2 regions of the Dactylosporangium sp. CA-139066 genome follow, and region 2 is predicted to be linked to the other one. Evidence: riboswitches for the same ligand, from Rfam matches in the RefSeq annotation. Region 2 holds a riboswitch; the other holds the start of a gene.
What was found. Region 2 has a riboswitch for thiamine pyrophosphate ahead of ACQEVU_RS01610 (ECF transporter S component). Riboswitches for the same ligand answer to the same signal wherever they lie in the genome.

Region 1: linked by a shared signal. The riboswitch ahead of thiS (sulfur carrier protein ThiS) and the one ahead of ACQEVU_RS01610 (ECF transporter S component) in region 2 are both predicted to bind thiamine pyrophosphate.

Annotation. Positions count from the first base shown of each region.
Region 1 covers NZ_JBNJNH010000001.1:779,083-782,473, reverse strand. The annotation lists gene thiD (bifunctional hydroxymethylpyrimidine kinase/phosphomethylpyrimidine kinase) at 1-147, opposite strand, end outside; gene ACQEVU_RS03690 (thiamine phosphate synthase) at 231-746, opposite strand; gene ACQEVU_RS03685 (thiazole synthase) at 740-1,492, opposite strand; gene thiS (sulfur carrier protein ThiS) at 1,587-1,790, opposite strand; TPP riboswitch at 1,789-1,898, opposite strand; gene thiO (glycine oxidase ThiO) at 1,925-3,007, opposite strand; gene thiE (thiamine phosphate synthase) at 3,004-3,391, opposite strand, start outside.
Region 2 covers NZ_JBNJNH010000001.1:344,604-347,994, reverse strand. The annotation lists gene ACQEVU_RS01620 (acyl-CoA dehydrogenase family protein) at 1-783, opposite strand, end outside; gene ACQEVU_RS01615 (alpha/beta fold hydrolase) at 841-1,665, opposite strand; TPP riboswitch at 1,718-1,834, shown strand; gene ACQEVU_RS01610 (ECF transporter S component) at 1,947-2,519, shown strand; gene ACQEVU_RS01605 (ABC transporter ATP-binding protein) at 2,555-3,391, shown strand, end outside.

The DNA of each region.
Region 1 (3,391 bases), 430 kb from region 2:
CACACCCGCGCTGTTCTGCGCGGTCAGCGCCGTGATCACGCTGGTGCCGAAGACCCCGTGCGCGGCGAACGTCTTGAGGTCGGCCTGGATGCCGGCCCCACCACCGGAGTCCGAGCCGGCGATGGTCAAGGCCACGGCGGGATTCATGCGACCTCCGCTTCGCTCCGGTCGCCTGAATCTTTGGTTACTGAGCCACTGATGAGTGGCCCCTACGCTCCGCTCCGGACCACTCATGCGTTCAGCAGCTCCTTCACGAGCCGGGCCGGGTCCTCGGCGCGCATGACCGCACCCATCACGGCGACGCCGGCCGCGCCCTCGTCGAGGCAGTCCCGGACGCGGCCCGGGGTGTCGACCCCGCCCAGCGCGTACACGGCGACGGGCGCGACGAGCGCCATCCGGCCCAGCGCCGCCAGGCCGAGCGGCGGGCCGTAGCCGGGCTTGCTGCGGGTCGGGTAGATGGGCGAGAGGGTGGCGTACTCCACGCCGTCCGCCCCGGCCGCCACCAGCTCGTCGAGGCCGTGGCACTTGCGCAGGGCCGGGTCCTCCTCCAGCAGCAGCCGGCCGCCGACCTGGTCCAGGGCCGTGCGGATGGTGCTGGCCAGCTTCAGCCGGCGGCGGGGCGGCAGGTCGTGCTCCCGCAGTACCACCGCCCGGGCCCCGCCGTCGATCGCCATGGCGATCACGTCCTCCAGCGGGCGTTCGGCCTGCCGGCGGTCGGTGAAGACGATGAGGCCGGGCTCTACCACGGCATACCTCCGGTCGGGCTCGATGCGGTCGCGTGCAGGCGGCGGGGGATGCGGCCGGCGCCGTGGGCCAGCCGGCCGGCCCGCACCGCGAGGCGCATCGCCTCGGCCATGCGCGCCGGGTCCTCGGCCCGGGTCACGGCCGAGGCGAGCAGCACGCCGTCGCAGCCGAGCTCCATGGCCAGCGCCGCGTCGGAGGCGGTGCCGATGCCCGCGTCGAGGATGACCGGGACGGTGACCTTCTGCCGGATCAGCGCGATGTTGTGCGGGTTGCGGATGCCCAGGCCGGAGCCGATGGGCGCGCCCAGCGGCATCACGGCGGCGCATCCGGCGTCGGCCAGGCGCTGGGCGAGGATCGGATCATCCGAGGTGTACGGCAGGACGACGAAACCCTCGTCGACCAGCTGCGCGGCGGCGGCGACCAGCTCGAGCCCGTCGGGCAGCAGGGTGTCCTCGTCGCCGATCACCTCGAGTTTCACCCACGCCGTGCCGAACGCCTCGCGGGCGAGGTGGGCGAGCTTCACCGCCTCGGTGGCCGTGTAGCACCCGGCGGTGTTGGGCAGGACGCGCACGCCGCAGCGCTCGATCACGCCGAGCAGCGAGGGCGCGGCCGGGTCGAGCCGGCGCAGCGCGACGGTGACGAGCGCGGTCCCGCTGGCCCGGATCGCCGCCTCGAGAGCGGCGTGGCTGGTCGCCCCGCCCGTACCGAGGATCAGCCGCGACGCCAGCGCCTCGCCGGCGATGGTCAGGCCGTCATCCCCGGGCAGGCCGTCATCCGCGGGCAGGCCGTCATCCCCGGGCAGGCCGGCGTCAACGGGAAGGCCGGCGTCCGCGGGCAGGCGGTCATCCACCCTGCACCGCCGTCAGCACCTCGACGTGGTCGCCGTCGGCCGGGCGGGTGTCCGCCCAGCGGGACCGCGGTACCACGTCACCGTTGAGGGCGACGGCGATCCCGCGCGGGTCGTCGCCCGCGAGGGTGTGCACGACGTCGGCGACGGTGGTGTCGTCGTCGACCGTCGACTCGACGGCGTTGACCACGAGGTGCATCGGGCTCACTCCTGCCTCCCTGCGCCGGCATGATCCGGATCAGGTTCTACGGTCGGGGGCTCACAGCCCCCCTCTCAGCCCGGTCACACCGGACTCCCGCGGGGTACGCCTCGACCATAACGCCGCGGCCGCGCTCAGGTAAAGCGGCCCGCCCCGAAGGCGGCAATGTCGACGTCCGTCGATCCCCTGGTCACCAGGTCGGCGACGACCTCACCGGTGACCGGGGCCAGCAGGACGCCGTTGCGGTGGTGGCCGGTCGCCGCCAGGACCCGCTCGCCGTCGAGAAAGCCCAGCACGGGGGCGTTGTCGGGGGTGCCGGGGCGCAGGCCGGCGAGGGTCTCGGCCAGGGCCAGCTCGGCCACGCCGGGCACGAGGTCGGCGGCCGGGCGCAGCAGGTCGAGCACGCCGCCGGCGGTGACGGTGGTGTCCGCGCCGCGCTCCTCCTCGGTGGCCCCGACGACCAGCTCGCCGTCGGCGCGCGGGACGAGGTACACGTGCCGGCCGTTCGCCACGCCCCGGATCACGTGCGTGAGCAGGGGTTCCGGGCCGCGCAGCCGCAGCAGCTGACCCTTGACCGGGCGGACGGGCAGGCCGGTCAGCGAGGCCGATGCGGCGCCGGCGGCGATGATGATCACATCGTCTCGTACCGTGGACAGCGCATCGATCTTCTGCGTCGCGAACCGCAGCGGCAACGTCCGCAGGGCGCCCAGCAGCCGGCGCGGGTCGACCTGGTGGTCGCCGGGGGCGAACGCGCCGCCGCGGACCCGCGGGGAGAGCAGCGGCTCGCGCTCGCGCAGCCCGCGGCCGGTGAGCGGCTCGATCGGCGTTCCGGCGCGGCGGTAGTACCCCACCAGCCGGTCGATCTCGGCCTGGTCGTCGCCGGTGAGCGCGACGAGGAGGGTGCCTTCGCCGCGGTATGCCAGGCTGTGCCCGGTCCGCGCCTCGACCCGCGCGGCGAAGCCCGGCCAGCGACCCATCGACTCGAGCATGAGCGCCTGCAGCGCCTCCTCGCCGTAGTTGGACTCGGCGGTCGGGGCGAGCATGCCGGCGGCGACCAGCCCGGCGCCGCGCGAGGGGTCGGGGTCGTAGACGGTGATGTCCTCGACGCCGCGTTCGAGCAGCTCGAAGGCGATGCTGAGCCCGATGATTCCGCCCCCGACGATGCCGACGCTGCGCCCGTTGTTCGCGGCTCCTTCGCAACGCTCCGGACCGCTCATCGGACGAACTCCATGGCCGCCGCGTAGGGGTCGGCGGCACCGCTGACGGCGCCGACCACCGCGACGGCGTGCGCGCCGGCCGAGTAGAGCTCCCCGGCCCGGGCGGCCGTGACGCCGCCGATGGCCACCACGGGTACCGACACGGATCCCGCCACGGCGCGGACCCCGGCCGGCCCGATCGCGTCCGGCAGCCCGGACTTCGTCGTCGTCGCGAACGCGGGCCCGACGCCCAGGTAGGAGGCGCCGTCGGCGACCGCGCGGCGGGCCGCCTGCGGGTTGCGGGCGGTCGCGCCGAGGATGGCGCCGGGGCCCAGGATGCGCCGGGCGGCGGCCACCGGCAGGTCGTCGGCGCCGACGTGCCCGCCGTCGGCGCCGGCGGCCAGC
Region 2 (3,391 bases):
GCGGGTCACGCTGTTCTCCAGGCCGCGCAGGCCCATGAACGCGTTGCGGCGCTCGATCGTGACGCCGGGCGCGTCGCCCTCGACGACGAACGCCGTGATGCCGCCGCGGTGGCCCTCGCTCTTCGGGACCAGCGCCATGACCACGAACAGTGTGGCCAGGGTGCCGTTGGTCGCCCACAGCTTGACGCCGTTGAGCAGGTAGTCGCCCTCCGGCGTCGGTACCGCGGACGTGCGCAGGTTCGCCGGATAGGAGCCGACCTCCGGCTCGGTGAGCAGGAACGCCGACACCTCGCCGGCGGCGAGGCGGGGCAGGAAGCGCTGCTTCTGCTCGTCGGTGCCGACCAGCTTGAGCGGCTGGGGCACGCCGATGGACTGGTGCGCCGACAGCAGCGCGCCGATCGCCGGGCTGACCGAGCCGGTGAGCATCAGCGCCCGGCAGTAGTCCAGGTTGGTCAGGCCCAGGCCGCCGTACTTCTCGTCGATCTTCATCCCGAAGGCGCCCAGTTCACCCAGCGAGGTGAGCACCTCGTCCGGAATGCGGGCGTCGCGCTCGATCTGCTGGCCGTCGACCTCGGCGGACAGATACGCGGCCAGCTTCGCGCGGAACTCCGCGCCGCGGGCCTCGGCGGCCGGATCGAGCTCCGGCAGCGGGTCGATGAGATCGAGGCGCAACCGGCCGAGGAAGAGCTCCTTGCCGAAGCTGGGCTTCCTCCACTCGATCTCGCGGTTCTCCTCGATGACCTTGCGCGCCTCCCGTTCGGCGCGCACCGACGTGGAAACCATGGCCACCCCCAGGTAGACGGGCCTGACGACCAGGTTATTACCCGCGAGTAGGCCGCGCTATGCCGAAGTCACACAGCGTGCCACGATGGCATCGGCAAGTGCTGACGGCGCCTGGTCGGGGATCCAGTGACTGACCCCCGCAAGCGGGACGAACCGGTAGTCCGCCGTGACATACTCCGCACAGGCCCGCGCGGCCGTGGCGCCGATCGCCAGGTCGCCGTCGCTCCAGACGTACGTCGTCGGCACCTCCGCCGGCCCCAGCCCGACGAGGTCGAGGGGGCTCATCGCGCGGTACCAGTTCAGCGCGGCCGTCAGCGCCCCGGGCTCCAGTAGCGGGCGCACGTAGACCTCGGGATCGACGCCGGCGCCGTCGAAGAGCGCCCGCAGCCGCCGCGCATCGTCCTCGAGCAGCAGCGACTCCGCCTTCCCGGGCCGGCGGAACAGCTTGATGTACGCGGAGCGCTCCCGCTGGTCGGGATCGTTGGCGTAGGCATAGGCGCTCGCGTGCGGGTGCGGCACCGAGACCGCCGTGAGCGTGCGCACCCGTGAGGGGTGCCGGAGCGCCACGTGCCAGGCGGCCACCGCGCCCCAGTCGTGGCCCACCAGGTGTACCGACGCGAGATCCAGGGCATCGAGGACGGCCACGGCGTCCAGGGCGCACTCGGTGATCCGGTAGGCGTCGGCCTCGGCCGGGCGGGCGCCGGGCGACGTGCCCCGCTGGTCGAGGGCGTAGGTGCGCAGGCCGGCGGCGTGCAGCAGCGGGGTGACCGCCGCCCACTCGCCGCTGTGCTGCGGGAAGCCGTGCAGCAGCAGGACCGGCGACCCGTCGGCCGGACCGCCCGCCACGACGTCGAACGTCAGATCGCGCGCCGTGATTTTCATGACCCGAGACTACGAGTCAACAACGTTCACTGTTACCTTCAGGAAACAACTTCACATCCGACAGGGGAGCGCACAGCGCTGAGAGTGCGGGGGCCGCCACGGGCGGCGCCGCAGACCCTCGAACCTGATCTGGGTAATGCCAGCGCAGGGAGCTCGGTCACCTCACGCCAGCCGTCACGTCCGTCCATATCCCGGGGCGGTCGTGGCGTCGCGTCTCCTTCTGGTTCCTTCGCGGACTGCGTCAGCGCCCGCGGCCCCCGAACTAGGAGGTATCGAACAAAATGCAGACCCGTTGGCGCACCGTCGACATCGTGGTGGCGTCCGTCATCGCCGTGGCGTTCGCGGCGGTCTTCTACGCCTGGAACAACCTCTGGACCGCGCTGGAGGGCAGCTTCGCCCTGCCGTGGCGGGCCGTGATCTACGGTGTCTGGCTGATCCCGGGCGTGCTCGGCCCGCTGGTCATCCGCAAGCCCGGCGCCGGCCTCTACACCGAGATCGTCGCCGCGGTCGTCTCCGCGCTGTTCGGCTCCGCGTGGGGCCTCGGCGTCGTCGTGTCCGGCCTGGTGCAGGGCATCGGCGGCGAGTTCGGCTTCGCCGCGACCGGCTACCGCAGCTACCGCCTGGGCAACGCGCTCATCGCGGGCGGCCTGGCCGGCGTGGGCGCGTCGCTGTTCGACCTGAGCGTGTACTACGGCACCACGTTCACCGTCGCGCAGAAGTGGACGTACGCCGGGCTCGTCGTGCTCAGCGGCGCGGTCGTCGCCGGGGCCGGCAGCTGGGCGCTGCAGCGCGCGCTGTCGAGGACCGGCGTGCTGGACCGCTTCCCCTCGGGCCGCGAACGAGTCGCGGTCTAGAAGGTGCCGCGAACGAGTCACTGTCGAAAAAAGTCTTGAGCACAGTCGAGTTCCGCGGGTTCGGGTGGCGCCACGCCGGGCGCAAGGCGTGGGCGGTGCGCCACCTGGACCTGCGTATCGAGCACGGCGAGCGGGTCCTGCTGCTCGGTGCCTCCGGCGCGGGCAAGTCGACCCTGCTCGCCGCGCTCGCCGGCCTGCTCGCCGAGGACTCCGGCGAGCAGGAGGGCGAGGTTTTCGTCGACGGCGTGCCGGCGCGGCAGGCCCGCCACGAGACCGGCATCGTCTTCCAGGACCCGCAGACCCAGCTGGTGATGCGCCGAAGCGGCGACGACGTCGCGTTCGGCCTGGAGAACCGGGCCGTGCCGCGCGAGCGGATCTGGCCGGCGGTCGACGCGGCGCTGGCGGCGGTCGGCTTCCCCTACGGCCGGGACCGCGACACCGCTGCGCTGTCCGGCGGCGAGCAGCAGCGGCTGGCCATCGCGGGCGTCATCGCGCTGCGCCCGCGCCTGCTGCTGCTCGACGAGCCGACCGCCAACCTCGACCCGGACGGCGCGCAGCTGGTGCGCACCGCGATCGCCAAGGCGCTGCCGGACCTCGACGCCACCATGGTGCTCGTCGAGCATCGGGTCGACGAGGCGCTGCCGCTGGTCGACCGCACGATCGTGATAGGCGAGGACGCCGACGCCGTGTGGGCGCCCGGCGCGCCGCTGCCGGCCCGGCGGGCCACGGCGAAACCCGGCGACCCGCTGCTCACCGCCGAGTCGCTGCGGCTGCCCTTCACCGAGCTCAATGAGGCGGTACGCCCGGGCGAGGCGCTCGCCGTCCAGGGCCCCAACGGCGCCGGCAAGACCACGCTGGCCCTGCTGCTGGGC